DNA from 2 places in the Streptomyces sp. NPDC004134 genome. Region 1 is predicted to be linked to the other one. Evidence: riboswitches for the same ligand, from Rfam matches in the RefSeq annotation. Region 1 holds a riboswitch; the other holds the start of a gene.
What was found. Region 1 has a riboswitch for cyclic di-AMP ahead of ACFYVJ_RS07330 (transglycosylase family protein). Riboswitches for the same ligand answer to the same signal wherever they lie in the genome.

Region 1 (7,679 bases):
GGCGTGCGCTACATGACGCTTACGCACAACGACAACACCGACTGGGCCGACTCCGCGACCGACGAGCCGCGGCACGGCGGGCTCACCGCCTTCGGCGAGGAGGTGGTGCGCGAGATGAACCGGGTCGGCATGCTCGTCGACCTCTCCCACGTGGCGCCCTCGACCATGCGCCACGCGCTGCGCGTCACCGAGGCGCCGGTCGTTTTCTCCCATTCATCCGCTCGCGCCATGTGTGACCACCCGCGCAACATTCCGGATGATGTGCTGGAATTGCTCCCCGCCAACGGCGGTGTGGCGATGGCCACGTTCGTGCCGAAGTTCGTCCTGCCCGCCGCCGTGGCGTGGACCGCGGAGGTGGACGAGCACATGACCGCCCGCGGCCTCGACCCGTTCGGCGCGGACGGCGAAGCGGTCCGCGTACGGCGTGCGTTCGAGGAGGCGCATCCGCGGCCGCAGGCGACGGCCGCGACCGTGGCGGATCATCTGGATCATATGCGCGAAGTGGCGGGAATCGACCATATCGGTATCGGCGGCGACTTCGACGGCACGCCGTTCACGCCGGAGGACCTCGCCGACGTCGCGGGTTATCCGCACCTCGTCGCCGAGCTGCTGTACCGCCGTTGGTCGGAAGAAGACCTGGCCAGGCTGCTGTGGGCCAACGCGTTGCGGGTGTTGCGCGACGCCGAGGCGGCGGCGCGCGAAGTGGCCGCTCGGCGCGGCCCGTCGATCGCCACCATCGAACAGCTCGACGGCCCCGCGAAGGTCCAGGTGTGAGCAGAGTGACATAAGTCACTCACAGAATTCTCACGCCATGGGGCGATGTGTCCGACTCCTCATATGTCGACAAGTCTCCACCGGGTAGGGGGAATTGAGGAGCGGCGCGGGATGGGGCGATTGTCGGGCTGATTCCGATGTGATGTGGGGAACGGCCTTGATGGCGGTTCACAGCTTGTTCTGTTTTCGGCTGTGTGTTTACGGTGCTCGCCGTGCTCGCGCCACCGATGCGGGTACCTCGTCGCCGTAACGCCGAATCCTGTCGGCGGCGACGGGCAGGCACTTCAGCTTTCACGGCAGGAGCGGGGGACCCAGGTAAGTGCCGCACCGTGCGCAAGCGCGGTACGGCTTGGGGTGAAGCCATGCTCCGCGTGGCCGGGCATCTCCAGCTCGAACCCGACAGCTCACCTCGCAGGCGTCGGAGAGGAGCATGTCCATGTCCGCACGCGGACGTCACCGTCGCCTGGGCCGGATAGCCCGGGGCAGCAGGGCCCTCATCGTCACCGCCGGCAGCGCCGGCGTCGCCATTCCGCTCATCGCCGGCGGCCACGCCCAGGCCGCCTCCGTCGACACCTGGGACCGCGTGGCCCAGTGCGAGAGCGGCGGGGACTGGAGCATCAGCACCGGCAACGGCTTCTACGGCGGCCTGCAGTTCGTGCAGAGCACCTGGGAGGGCTACGGCGGCACGCAGTACGCCCCGCGCGCCGACCAGGCCACCAAGGAGCAGCAGATCGAGATCGCCGAGAAGGTCCTCGCCTCGCAGGGCCCCGGCGCCTGGCCGGTCTGCTCGGTGCAGGCCGGGCTCACCCAGGGCGGCCCCGCCCCCGACCTCTCCACCGGCGGTGCCGGGAAGAGCGAGCCCGAGGCGCAGACCGAGTCCGGGCAGCCCGCACAGCAGGCCGCCAAGGACGAGGCCCCGAAGCAGGAGAAGGCGCCGGAGAAGAAGTTCGAGAAGGCCGGCAACTACACCGTCGTCTCCGGTGACACCCTGTGGGACATTGCTCGCAAGCACGGCATCGCGGGCGGCTGGCAGACGATCTACGAGGGCAACAAGGACGTCATCGGCGACGACCCGGACCTGATCTTCCCCGGTCAGGAGTACGAGTTCGACGGCGGCGAAGAGGTCACCCTCGAAGAGCCGGAGACCACCTCGGCCGAGCCGTCCTCCGCGCAGCAGGAGGAGCCGGCGGCCGCGGAGGAGCCGGCAGCGGAGGCCGCTCCCGCGGGCGGGTTCTCCGCCCCGATCGACGCCGGTCTCTCCACGGCGTACCGGGCCGCGGGCGGCTCGTGGTCCAGCGGTTACCACACCGGTGTCGACTTCTCCGCCGGCACCGGCACCCCGGTCAAGGCCGTCACCTCCGGCACCGTCGTCAAGGCCGGCAACGGCGCCGACGGCGGCGCGTACGGCATCGCCGTCGTGATCAAGCACGACGACGGCCGCTACAGCCAGTACGCCCACCTGTCGTCCACCTCGGTGAGCGTGGGCCAGAGCGTGGGCGCCGGCGACCAGATCGGTCTGTCCGGCTCCACCGGCAACTCCACCGGGCCGCACCTGCACTTCGAGGTGCGCACCAGCCCGGACTACGGTTCGGACGTCGACCCGGTCGCGTACCTGCGCGACAACGGCGTCTCCATCTGAGGGTCCCCCGCACGGCGTTGCCCCCCGTTTCCGGCGGAACGGGGGGTTCGCCGTGTCCGGCGCGCGGGCGCGTGGGCGGCGGCGCGCGGGCGGGCGTCGGCCGGCGCGCGCTACGCCGCCGGGCGGCCCATCGCGCGGAACGTCCATCCCGCGGCGCGCCACGGCACCGGGTCGAGCGTGTTCCGGCCGTCGATCAGATGCGGCCGGGAGACGGCCTTCGCGAGCCGCCCGGCGTCGAGGGCGCGGAACTCCGGCCACTCGGTGAGGTGCAGCACCAGGTCGGCGCCGTGCAGCGCGTCCTCCGCCGACTCCGCGTAGCGCAGGGTGGGGAAGACGCGGCGGGCGTTGTCCATGCCCTTCGGGTCGTAGACGGTGACCTGGCCGCCCTGGAGGTGGATCTGCCCGGCGACGTTGAGCGCGGGGGAATCACGCACATCGTCGGAGTCGGGCTTGAACGCGGCGCCCAGGACGCCGATCCGCCGGCCCAGGAAGGTCCCGCCGCAGGCTTCGCGGGCGAGTTCGACCATGTGGGCGCGGCGGCGCATGTTGATCGAGTCGACCTCGCGCAGGAACGTCAGCGCCTGGTCGACACCGAGTTCACCGGCACGGGCCATGAACGCCCGGATGTCCTTGGGCAGGCAGCCACCGCCGAAGCCGATCCCGGCACGCAGGAACTTCTTCCCGATCCGGTCGTCGTAGCCGATCGCCTCGGCCAGCTTGACCACGTCGCCGCCCGCGGCCTCGCAGATTTCGGCCATGGCGTTGATGAACGAGATCTTCGTGGCGAGGAAGGCGTTGGCGGCCGTCTTCACCAGCTCGGCAGTCGGGTAGTCGGCGACCACGAACGGCGTACCGGAGTCCAGCGGCGCGGCGTACACCTCGCGCAGCACCTTCTCGGCGCGCTCGCTCGCGACGCCGACGACGATGCGGTCGGGGCGCAGGGTGTCCTCGACGGCGAAGCCCTCGCGCAGGAACTCCGGGTTCCAGGCCAGCTCGGCCTGCTCGCCCGCCGGCGCCAGTTCGGCCAGCCGGCGCGCCAGCCGGGCCGCGGAGCCCACCGGCACCGTCGACTTCCCGACCACCAGGCACGCGCGGTCGAGGTGCGGCGCCAGGGTGTCGATCGCGGCGTCGACGTAGCTCATGTCGCAGCCGTACTCGCCCTGCTTCTGCGGCGTGTTCACACACACGAAGTGCACGTCGCCGAAGGCCGCCGCCTCCGCGTACGACGTGGTGAACCGCAGCCGGCCGGACGAGCCCCCGACCCCGGAGACGTGCTTGCGCAGCAGGTCCTCAAGGCCCGGCTCGTACATCGGCACCCTGCCCGCCGACAGCAGCTCGACCTTCTCCTCGACCACGTCCAGGCCGAGCACGTCGAAACCCAGCTCCGCCATCGCGGCGGCGTGCGTGGCCCCGAGGTAGCCGGTGCCGATCACGGTGATCTTCAAGGTCATGGTCCCGAGCATAACGGCGGGCTCCGACACACCCACCTGGGCAACCATGGGCCCGGGTGCGGAGTCTGACTCATGAACGTGCACCTAAAGGAGTGGGAATCGTGGCGAGGCAGCATCTGGACGGAGCGGGCAGCGGAACCGACGAGCCCGGTACGCCGCGCGCCCGCGAGCCGGAGGCGCCGTACGCCGGGGACATGTCGACGGCGGCGCACGCGGCGTACGTGGACGCGGCGTTCGCTCCGGGCGCGCAGGGAACACCCGGAGCGCAAGGAACACCGGGAGCCGAGGGCACGGCCGCGGACGGCGGGCCCAAGGGAGCGGACGGTCCGGACCTGTTCGCCCACCAGGCGGCCGACCCGGCGACCGGTCCCGCGACCGGCCCCGTCGGCCCGGATGGCCCGGACGGCCCGGATGGCCCGGACGGCCCCGAAGACCCCGCCGGCGCCCCCTCGCACGCAGCGCCCCGCCGCCGCATGCGCCGCGGCCGCAAGGTGCTCCTCGGCGCCGTGATCATGCTCTTCGCCGGCGTGCTCATGCTCGCCGGCGGCCTCTGGTGGGCGTACGAGCACTACACGGGGCGCGTCGACCGCATCCCGAACGCCTTCCCGACGAACGTCCCCGAGAAGCACCAGCCGGCGCCGTCCAAGGGCGGCGAAACGTACCTTCTCATCGGCGTCGACGCCCGCTCCGACCTCCCGCTCACCGGCGACGGCGCCGGCGAGCACACCTGGCAGCCGGGCGCGCAGCGCAGCGACACGATGATGCTCGTCCACCTCCCCGAGGGCCGTGACGGCGGCTACGTCGTCTCCCTGCCCCGCGACTCCTGGGTGGACATCCCCGGCCGGGGCGACGCCAAGCTCAACGCGGCCTTCTCCTACGGCGGCCCCCCGCTGCTCATCGACACCGTGCAGCGCATGACGAAGGTCAAGATCGACCACCTGGCGGTGATCGACTGGAGCGGCTTCAAGCGGCTCACCGACGCCGTCGGCGGCGTGGACATCACCATCGACGAGACCACCCCGCGCCGCAACGGCGGCGGCGAGTGGACCGCCGGCACCCACCACATGGACGGCAAGACCGCCCTCGACTACGTACGCGAACGCCACGGCCTGCCCCGCGGCGACCTCGACCGCACCCAGCGGCAGCAGAACTTCCTGCGCGCCGTCATCACCGAGACGATGTCCTCGGACAACTTCTCCAACCCGCTCAAGGTCAAGCGCCTGCTGGACGCGGTCACCGCCACGGTCAGCGTCGACGACCGGTTCTCGGACGGCGCGATGCGCGACCTGATGTGGGACATGAAGGGGGTGCGCTCCAGCGACCTGGTGTTCATGAACGCGCCGGTCGCGGGCCTCGACATGATCGACGGCCAGTCGGTGGTGCTGTTGGACGACAAGGCGGGCGACCCCCTGTGGGAGGCCATGCGGAACGACACCATGGCGCAGTACGTCGAGAAGTACCCGACCGACCGCCTGGGCGGCACCGCACCCTGAGCCGGCCGCGCCCCCTGTCGCCAACGTCACGTAGGTCCGCCCGCCGCGCACGGCATACCATCGGAACTACTTAACGGTAATTAGCATGCGCGGGAATGGGAGAGAGCCTTGGCAGGAGCGCCCGAATTCGACCTGTACCGCCCGGCCGAGGAGCACGACATGCTCCGCGACGCCGTACGCTCGCTCGCCGAGGCGAAGATCGGGCCCTTCGCGGCCGAGGTGGACGAGGAGGCGCGCTTCCCGCAGGAGGCCCTGGACGCGCTCGTCACCAACGACCTGCACGCCGTCCACGTCCCCGAGGCGTACGGCGGCGCGGGCGCGGACGCGCTGGCGACGGTCATCGTCATCGAGGAGATCGCCCGCGTCTGCGCGTCGTCCTCCCTCATCCCGGCCGTCAACAAGCTGGGGTCGCTGCCCCTGATGCTCTCCGCCTCGGAGGAGCTGAAGGCGAAGTACCTGACGCCGCTGGCGCGCGGCGAGGCGATGTTCTCGTACTGCCTCTCCGAGCCCGAGGCCGGCTCCGACGCGGCCGGCATGAAGACCCGCGCCGTACGGGACGGCGACTCCTACGTCCTCAACGGCGTCAAGCGGTGGATCACCAACGCGGGCATCTCCGAGTACTACACGGTGATGGCCGTCACCGACCCGGAGAAGCGCTCCAAGGGCATCTCGGCCTTCGTCGTCGAGAAGTCCGACGAGGGCGTCTCCTTCGGCGCCCCGGAGAAGAAGCTCGGCATCAAGGGCTCGCCCACCCGCGAGGTCTACCTGGACAACGTCCGCATCCCCGCGGACCGCATGATCGGCGCCGAGGGCACGGGCTTCGCCACCGCGATGAAGACCCTCGACCACACCCGCATCACCATCGCCGCCCAGGCCCTCGGCATCGCCCAGGGCGCGCTGGACTACGCCAAGGGTTACGTCCGCGAACGCAAACAGTTCGGCAAGCCGGTCGCGGACTTCCAGGGCGTCCAGTTCATGCTCGCCGACATGGCCATGAAGATCGAGGCCGCCCGCCAGTTGACGTACGCCGCCGCCGCCAAGTCCGAACGCGGCGACGCGGACCTCACCTTCCAGGGCGCCGCGGCCAAGTGCTTCGCCTCCGACACGGCGATGGAGGCGACGACGGACGCGGTCCAGCTCCTCGGCGGCTACGGCTACACGCGCGACTACCCGGTCGAGCGCATGATGCGCGACGCAAAAATCACCCAGATCTACGAGGGCACCAACCAGGTCCAGCGCATCGTCATGGCCCGCAACCTGCCCTGATACGGGCGCCGCCCGACCCCGCCGTGCGCGGCGGGGTCAGAGGCGGGCTATGTCCGGGATCGCGGCCTTCGGTTTGCGGCGCGGGGGCATGCGGCCCAGGAGGCAGATGTAGCGCGTGGCGCGGTGGCGCTGGCCCGCGGCCTCGTACGGGGCGAGCAGTTCGAGCATCCGCTCGTCGTCCGCGTTGCGTTCGCGAACCAGGGTGTAGCCCACGATGCGGGGCAGGTGCAGGTCGCCGACGGTGACCGCGTCGGCGGCGCCGATGACGCGCTGGAGGGTTTCCGCCGCCGTCCAGGGGCCGATGCCCGGGATGGCGGTGAGGCGGCGGGTGGCGGCTTCGAGGTCCATGTCCGCCGCCGCCTGGAGGGCGCGGGCCCGGCGGACGGCTCGTACGATCGTCGCCGCGCGCTTGCCGTCGACGCCCGCGCGGTGCCACTCCCAGGACGGGATCATCGCCCAGCCGCGCGCGTCCGGCATCACCCGCATCCGCAGCTCCGGCCCCGCGGGACCCGGGGCCTCGGTGCCGTAGCGGTACAGCAGCAGGCGCCAGGAGCGGTACGCCTCGTCCGTGGTGACCTTCTGCTCCAGCACCGACGGGATCAGCGACTCCAGCACCACACCGGTGCGGATCAGGCGCACCCCCGGGTGGCGGCGGCGGGCCTCGTGGACGACGCGGTGGCGCGGCGTGAACGGCTCCGGGTCGTCCTCCGCGCCCAGCAGTGCCGGGAGGCCGTCCAGCAGCCACTCCGCGCCCGGGCCCCACGCCTCGGCGGCGACCGCCCCGCCCGCCGGGGCGACGCGCAGCGTGCCGGGGCCCGCGGGGGTGTGGCTCGCCCGCCAGACCGCGCCGTCCGCGACGCGGATCGCCGGATCGCCGGGACCCCGCCGCAGCACGCCCAGGGTGCGCCACAGGTCGTACGGACCCGGGGGTGCCCAGGTCCGGGTACGGGCGCGGTGGTCGGGGGCGGCGGACACGTCGCACGACTCTAGCCGCCGCCACCGACAGCCACGGCGGCGGCCGGTGCCGGGAGTTGCCCGTGCCGCGGCGCCCCGCCC
Region 2 (7,679 bases), on a different contig from region 1:
ATGCGGTCGCTGTCGTACCGGTCCCACAGCGTGTTCCAGGTGAGGACACGGACGCGCGCGGCGCTCCCCGCCGCCGCGGGCGGCGGGTCGCCCGCGGGGCGCCAACCGGCCCCCGGTTCCCACCGGAAGGGTGTCCTGGCGGTGAAGAAGGGTGCGCGCAGCAGCCGCGGACTGCGCCTCCTGCCGGCGTCCGAGGTGTCGATACGGTCCACGCCGGCGGTGCGGTCCCAGAGCAGTTCGCCGTCCGCCTCGACGAACACGATCCGGTGCCACGGGATGTCGCCGCCGGGGACGAAGGAGGGCAGCGGGACCCGCTTGGGGGCCGCGCCGCGCTGGTGGATCCCCAGCACGAACCTGGCCGGATCGAACCGCGGGTCCCAGCGGACCCGGTGGTATATCTCGTCGCTCGTACGCATCACGCCTCGCCTCCGTCCGCCGCCCCGGCCAGGGCGCCGCTGACGTCGGCGACCGCGCCGTGGGCCCCGACGTACCAGGTGCGGTGCGCCTCGCCCGGGTAGGGCGGGGTGAACCGGTGGAGCTGGGCGGCGAGTACGTCCGGCGGCACCGGGTGCGTCCGCTCCCGGTTGCGCCGCGCCAGCTCGTCCTCGCCGACCAGCGTGACCACGTGGGTGACCAGGGCGTCGCGGCGCTCCGCGACCCGGTGCACGGCGGCCCGCTGGTGCCGGTTGAGGGAGGTGGCGTCCCACACCGCGGTCCCGCCGCCGGCCAGCGCCGCGTCGAGCCGTGCCAGACCGGTCCGCAGGACGTCACCGTTGGCCCGCTGGTCGGCGCGCGAGCCGCGGGCTTCGCGCAGGTCGTCCAGGCTGACGTACGCGTCGGTCCCGGCGAGGCCCCTGGCGAACGTGCTCTTGCCGCTGCCGGATGGACCGACGAGGTGGACCAGCCGGGGGAACGATCCGGAGCGCCACCGCCAACTCGCCGCCACCGCCTCCGCGGCCGTGGTGATCCGCCCGGCCGCGTACGCCTCCCGCGCCTCGGCCCAGCACCTGTCCGCGGCATCGGCGCCGACGCCGGCGAGCGCCTCCCGCAGCCCGGCCCGCAGCGGCGCCAGGGGCGCCGCGCCGAGCAGCCCGGCGTCCTCGGCGTGCAGCGCCGACCACTCCACCTGCTCGCGCGCCTCCGCGTCCCGCGCGAGCGCCCCCGCGACCGCGTGCAGCACCCCGAGGTCGGCGGCGAGCGCGAGGCGTACGAGACCGGCCCTTCGGTCGCCGTCCGGGTACGGGCGCTGCACGGCGGCGAACAGCCCCGTCAGATCGGCGACCCGCCGCGCGGCGGGCAGGCCCAGCGGCCCCGCGAGCCGCGGCGCGAGCCACGCCCGGCGCGAGCCGCGCAGCATCACCGCCAGCACCCCGGCCAGCCGCGCGTCACCGTGGCGGCCGAGCCCGTCCAGCCGCGCGGACACGTCGGCGACGGCGGCCTCGGCGCCGGTCCCGGCGACCGCTTCCGCGACCTCGGCCCCGGCGGCGGGCGGGTCCCCGGGCGCGACGCCCACCGCGGCCGACAGCGCCGCCACGCTCGCCGTCCCGCCCGAACGCACCGTCCACAGCGCGGCCTTCGGCCCCAGCCCGTTCTCCACGACGGCGGCGTGCATCCAGTGCGTGCCGGTCTGCACGTGCCCCCGGCGCACCCACTTGGCGATCCGCTCCCCGAACTCCGCGCGCCCGAAGCCCTCGACGGCCCGTACGACGTACCCCTCCTGGCGCGCGGTGTCCGGCCGCAGCGCGCGCAGCGCCCGCTCGTCGAACACTCCGCGCCACAGCACCGGCGGCACGGGCACGCCCAGTCGCCGCAAGAACCGGACCGTACGGTCCCAGCCGAGGCAGCGGTCGCCGTCCCAGACCGAGAAGCCGTAGAACCAGCTCTCCAGGTCCTCGTACGCGAGGGAGTGCCGCGCGAAGACGTTCTCCCCGCACACCCGCCAACCCGGCGGTATCTCCCCGCCGATCCGCCCCTGCAGCCCCTTCACCCATGCCCGCGACGGATGGTGCGCCGAGTCCGGGGACCGGGCGTGCAGCCCGTCGGCGTAGAGGGTGGTGTTCTCCCCGTCGAGCTTCTCGGTGACCACGACCTCGCGCCCCCGCAGCCCGCCCAGGTCACCGGTTCGTACGTCGTCCGGGGCCGCCCCCGGGGACCACGGCAGATGCGGCGTACGGGGATAGTGCACACGCATGATCCGGCTCCGTGACGCGGTCGGGTCCGGCCACTCTAGAAGCGCCCGGCGGCCCGGCTCCAGCGAATAACCCCGGCGGTGACGGCCGCCGGTGGGGTGAATTCCCCGCCCGTACGTCGTGCGCCTGACGGGGCCGCCGCGCGCGGGAGCCGACACTGCGGCACCCTCGTGCCTCGGAGAAACGGACCGCGCGTATGGACAGGTCAACGGCGTTGCAGCTCGCGGCCGATGAACTGGTGGAGCGCGAGCTTCGTACCAGCCCGATCGAGATCATCGACTACGTCCCGAGCGATCCCGCCCAGGGCCTGCTGACCCCGCCCGGGTCGATCATGGTGTTCCTGGACCGGGCGGGCGCACCCGTCCTCGACCGGATCCGGGAGGCCGTCCTGGACGGCGGCGGTGCGGACGTCCGGCTCGCGCAGGAGCTCAAGGAGCTGTTCCGCGCCCGCGAGAAGGTGAGTTACTTCCGCGCCTACCGGCTGCTCCGCGAAGCGGAGAGCTTCGCCACCATCCGCTACGGCGGCCGCACCCTCGCCACCCACGCCTTCCCCGCCCCCGAAGCCGGCCTGTCGGCGATCGAGAACCCCTACAACGGCGGCCGGCCGGCACCGGCCGAACTGGCCCTGGTCGAGCACCTGATCCCGGGCACCCGGGGCGGTCTGGCCGCCGTCGCGGTCCGCCACATGCCCCCGCTCACCGAGGCCGAGCGCGCCGCGGTGCTCCGCTGAGCCGCGGCAGCCCGCCGCGCGGCGGCGGGCCGGGGCGCCCGCCGCCGCGCCGGCGCGGTCAGCCGGAGGTGACGTCGAAGGCGTTCGTGGTGAAGTCCAGCCCGCCGGCCGCCGAGGTGATCTCGTAGCCGAACTGGACGTCGCCGACGGTCACGTCGCCCCACCAGCCCTGGTCGCTCAGCCAGCGGAGCACGGCCAGGAGGTCCACCCGGCCGGCGGTCGAGTCGCCGTGCCGGAGGAAGGAGAAGACCTCGTTGCTGCCGTTGCTCCCGCTGTAGACGTCCCAGGTGTGGCCGCCGAGCGCGACGGTGGTCCGGAACTGGCCGAGCGGTCCCACCGGCCCGGTCCAGTTCATCCAGAGCATGACCTCGTAGTCGTAGGCGGTGTCCCACACGTCGTACGTGGTGTTGTACGCGCCGCTGCTCGGCACGGTGACGTCGTACGTACTGCTGAGGCGGTCGATCCGGCTCACCGGCTCGTTCACGATCCACTTGGCGTTGGGGTACGACTTGATGCCACCGGTGTTCGGGTGGTCCGCGTGGACCGTCCAGTCGTGGGCCGACTCCGCGGAGATGCACTGGCTGCCCGCGCCGGAGCCCCAGATGTTGTTGTAGAGGATGTAGCCGTCGGGCGACTGCCAGTTCCCCCACTGGTCGCAGGACTGCCAGGTCTGCGCCACCGCGGCCTGCGCGGGCACCGCCAGATGCCCGAGGAGTGCGAGCGCCGCCAGCAGCGGGGCGGCGATCAGGGTACGAACGGCTCTGCTCCGGCGCCGGGGTCGTCCGGTGGGGGTGCGCTTGCTGCGGCTCATCGCGCCACTCTCCTTGCCTCGTGTCGTGGGGGGCACGGGAGGGGTGCGCTCTCCCGCGCGTACGAGGACGGTGGCCGCAGAGCCGTCGAACGGTTGCCGTCGAATCGGCACGGGTCCGGATCCGGCGGCCCGGCCCGCCGAACCGGCCCCCGGCGAAGGTCTCACGGACATCGCCCGCGTCACCGCGCCGGTGTCCGTCCCGGGCCGGCGGCGACGGACGCCCGCCGCCCGCCGCATTGACGTGGCCATTACACGGAAGCATGATGGGAGCGCTCCCATCGACCGTGGAACGCACCCCCCGCCCGTATCCCCCACACCCCGGCAGGAGATCCCCGGTGATCCACCTACTCCGCCGCACGCCCGCACTGGCGCTCCTCGTCCTGACCGCGCTCCTCGCGGCCCTCCTCTCCGCCGGTACGGCCCCCGAGGCCGCGGCCGGCCAGAACGGCGCCCGTGCCCAACCCGTCGTCTACGAGGCCGAGGACGGCCGGCTGAACGGCACCGTCGTCGAGTCCTCCGCGCCCGGCCACTCCGGCACCGGCTACGTCACCGGCTTCGACGCGGCCGAGGACTCCGTCACCGTCACCGTCCCCGACGGCCCGGCCGGGCTCCACGACCTCACCATCCACTACCGTGCCCCGTACGGTCAGAAGGTGGCATCGCTGCAGCTCAACGGCGAGGGCGCGGGCGACGTCACGCTCGCCGCCACCGACACCTTCAGCACCGTGGCCGCCGGCAAGGTGCTGCTCGGGGAGGGCGCCGACACGATCACGATCGTGAACAACTGGGGCTGGTACGAGATCGATGCCATCAGCCTCAGCCCGAGCGAGCCCCGCCCGCCGCACCAGGTCTCGGGCGTCCCCGTCGACCCGCAGGCCACCCCGGAGGCCCGGGCGCTGCTCAGCTACCTCACCGCGGGCTACGGCGAACACATCCTCAGCGGCCAGCAGGACGCGGCCTCCGTCCGCTGGGTGGAGGAGAACGTCGGCCGCGCGCCGGCCGTGGCCGGCCACGACATGATGGATTACTCCCCCAGCCGCGTCGAGCGCGGCACCACCTCCACCGAGGTCGAGAACGCCCTCGCCTGGGACGAACGCGGCGGCATCACCACGTTCGTCTGGCACTGGAACGCCCCCGCCGGCCTCATCGACGAACCCGGCAAGGAGTGGTGGCGCGGCTTCTACACCGACGCGACGACCTTCGACGTGGCCGCGGCGCTCGCCGACCCGCAGTCCGCGGAGTACGCACTGCTGCTGCGCGACATCGACGCCATCGCGGCAGAGCTGAAGCGGCTGCAGGACGCGGGCGTCCCGGTGCTGTGGCGCCCGCTGCACGAGGCCGAGGGCGGCTGGTTCTGGTGGGGCGCCAAGGGCCCCGGGCCGGCCAAGGAGCTGTGGCGGCTGATGTACGAGCGCATGACCGGCCACCACGGGCTGCACAACCTCATCTGGGTGTGGAACTCCGTCGACCCGGCCTGGTATCCCGGCGACGACGTCGTCGACGTCATCAGCGCCGACACCTACCCCCCGATCGGCGACCACGGACCGGCCAGCGGTACGTACGACAAGCTGGTCGACCTCGTCGGCGACGAGAAGCTCGTCGCCATGACCGAGACGGGCTCCATCCCCGACCCGGACCTGCTGCGGACCTACGAGGCGGACTGGAGCTGGTTCACGACCTGGAGCGGCGAGTTCATCGACGACGGCGAGCACAACCCGCTGCCGTTCCTCAGGAAGGTCTACGAGGACGACTACGTCATCACGCTCGACGAACTGGGCGACTGGCGCTCCCACCCTCCGGCCCGGACCCGCTGAACCGGGGCCGGCGCACGGGGCATTCCCCGGCCCGTCGGGTCTGCCGCCCGCCCTCGTTCGGCGGGACGGGCCGCAGGCCCGTGGAGAGCGCCGGTGGGGACACCGGCGCTCTCCGGTCCGTCAGTACGGCCCGTAGACGTTGTCGATCGACCCGTACCGGTCGGCCGCGTAGTTGCACGCGGCGGTGATGTTGGCCACCGGGTCGTAGCTGTCCGTCGAGGTACCGGGGACGTGGTACGCCTCGAAGGTGGGAGCGATGACCTGGAGCAGGCCCTTGGAGGGCGTGCCGTTCACGGCGTTGATGTCCCAGTTGTTGATGGCCTGCGGGTCGCCCCCGGACTCCCGCATGATGTTGCGGTGAATACCGTCGTAAGTACCGGGGATGCCGTGCTCGGCCATGATGTCGAGGGACTCCCGGATCCAGCCGTCGAGGTTGTCCGGGTAGCTCGTGACGGTCGCGCTGGCGGTCTTCATGCCCGGCTCGGATTCGGCCTTGTCGGCCTTGTCGGCCTTGTCGGCCTTGGCGCCGAGCACGAGTTCAAGGCCCGGGAGGATGAAGTGCGGGTTGCCGCCGACGGCCTCGCGGTTGTCTTCGTACAGCTTCTTCCAGCCGCCGCGCACGGATTCCCGGTCGGCGATCTTCGCCAGGGAGTCTCCGGCGACCACGGCGTACGTGGCCGCTGCCGCGCCGGCGGTCGCCGCGGCGGGGGCCTCGGCGCGTACACCGGTCTGGGGGGCGGCCGCGGGGACGGAGCCGGCCGCGGAGGCCGAGGACGCGCCGATCAGCGGGGCGGCGATCGCGACGCCGCTGACGCCGGCGAAAGTGAGGCCGCGGCTGATCAGGCGCAGCTTGGGACGGCGATGCTTACCTTTTGCAGGCATGGGTGTTTCTCCTCAGCGCCTGCGAGGTGAGCTGTCGGGTTCGGGCTGGAGATGCCCGGCCGCACCGCGGTGCGACTTCACCCCAAGCCGGTCCTGAATACGGACCGGCAACTTACCTATGGGTCCCCCGCTCCTGCCGTGTGTGATTAGGGAACGGTTTCCGGATGGCGGCAGGATTCGGCGTCCACCCGGCTGGCGGAGACTTAAGCATGTCTTTCCGGTCCGGACAAGCTGCGGAACTCGTCCGGCCAATACGGGACCGGCTCCCGGGCCGGGTGAGTGCCGCCGCGGAAAGCGGAGCGGGCCGCAACTCGCTTTCGGGATAAGGAAACTGTGAATTCCCCCCGCGGGCGCTCGCGGCCGAACGTGATTCGCGTCACCGGACACATGAGGTCCGATCGGGCAGGAGCACGGGGCGATCGGGGGCGAATCCTTCAAATGGGGCGTATCGTCCGGCAGGGAATATCCGACAAGTCCGTTTGTTCCGGGCTGTCTGGTGCCGCGTCCGTACGGCGGGAATTCACGAATCCGTAGCGGGGGAAACCGCTCGCCAGCGGAGACGGCGAGGCGTCAACTGGCCAAAGGGAAACGACTTCTTCGGAGTCACCGCCGGATTGCGGACGGGGGGTGCTCAGTTGGCGAGTGCGGCGTGCGGATTTCTCGCCAACTCCCTCAGCACTCCACCACGTTGACCGCGAGGCCGCCGCGGGCGGTTTCCTTGTACTTGACCTTCATGTCCGCGCCCGTCTCCTTCATGGTCTTGATGGCCTTGTCGAGGGAGACGAAGTGCTGGCCGTCGCCGCGCAGTGCCATGCGGGCCGCGGTGATGGCCTTGACCGCCGCCATGCCGTTGCGCTCGATGCACGGGATCTGGACCAGGCCGCCGATCGGGTCGCAGGTGAGGCCCAGGTTGTGCTCGATGCCGATCTCCGCGGCGTTCTCCACCTGTTCCGGGGTGCCGCCGAGGATCTCGGCGAGGCCGCCTGCGGCCATGGAGCAGGCCGAGCCCACCTCGCCCTGGCAGCCGACCTCCGCGCCGGAGATGGAGGCGTTCTCCTTGAAGAGCATGCCGATCGCGCCCGCCGCCAGGAGGAAGCGGACCGCGGTGTCGTCGTCCGCGCCGGGGACGAAGTCCGCCGCGTAGTGGAGGACCGCGGGGATGATGCCCGCCGCGCCGTTGGTGGGGGCGGTGACGACGCGGCCGCCGGCGGCGTTCTCCTCGTTGACCGCCATCGCGTACAGGGTGACCCACT

Region 2: linked by a shared signal. The riboswitch ahead of ACFYVJ_RS23620 (transglycosylase SLT domain-containing protein) and the one ahead of ACFYVJ_RS07330 (transglycosylase family protein) in region 1 are both predicted to bind cyclic di-AMP.

The regions. Positions count from the first base shown of each region.
Region 1 is NZ_JBIAMS010000004.1:31,030-38,708, reverse strand. Features, by position in the region: gene ACFYVJ_RS07335 (dipeptidase) at 1-774, shown strand, start outside; cyclic di-AMP (ydaO/yuaA leader) riboswitch at 1,015-1,207, shown strand; gene ACFYVJ_RS07330 (transglycosylase family protein) at 1,211-2,413, shown strand; gene ACFYVJ_RS07325 (UDP-glucose dehydrogenase family protein) at 2,524-3,864, opposite strand; gene ACFYVJ_RS07320 (LCP family protein) at 3,966-5,357, shown strand; gene ACFYVJ_RS07315 (acyl-CoA dehydrogenase family protein) at 5,466-6,623, shown strand; gene ACFYVJ_RS07310 (DNA-3-methyladenine glycosylase family protein) at 6,660-7,598, opposite strand.
Region 2 is NZ_JBIAMS010000020.1:10,855-18,533, reverse strand. Features, by position in the region: gene ACFYVJ_RS23645 (poly(A) polymerase) at 1-416, opposite strand, end outside; gene ACFYVJ_RS23640 (RNA ligase family protein) at 416-2,191, opposite strand; gene ACFYVJ_RS23635 (hypothetical protein) at 2,386-2,919, shown strand; gene ACFYVJ_RS23630 (hypothetical protein) at 2,978-3,730, opposite strand; gene ACFYVJ_RS23625 (glycosyl hydrolase) at 4,066-5,544, shown strand; gene ACFYVJ_RS23620 (transglycosylase SLT domain-containing protein) at 5,665-6,426, opposite strand; cyclic di-AMP (ydaO/yuaA leader) riboswitch at 6,428-6,619, opposite strand; gene ACFYVJ_RS23615 (L-serine ammonia-lyase) at 7,099-7,679, opposite strand, start outside.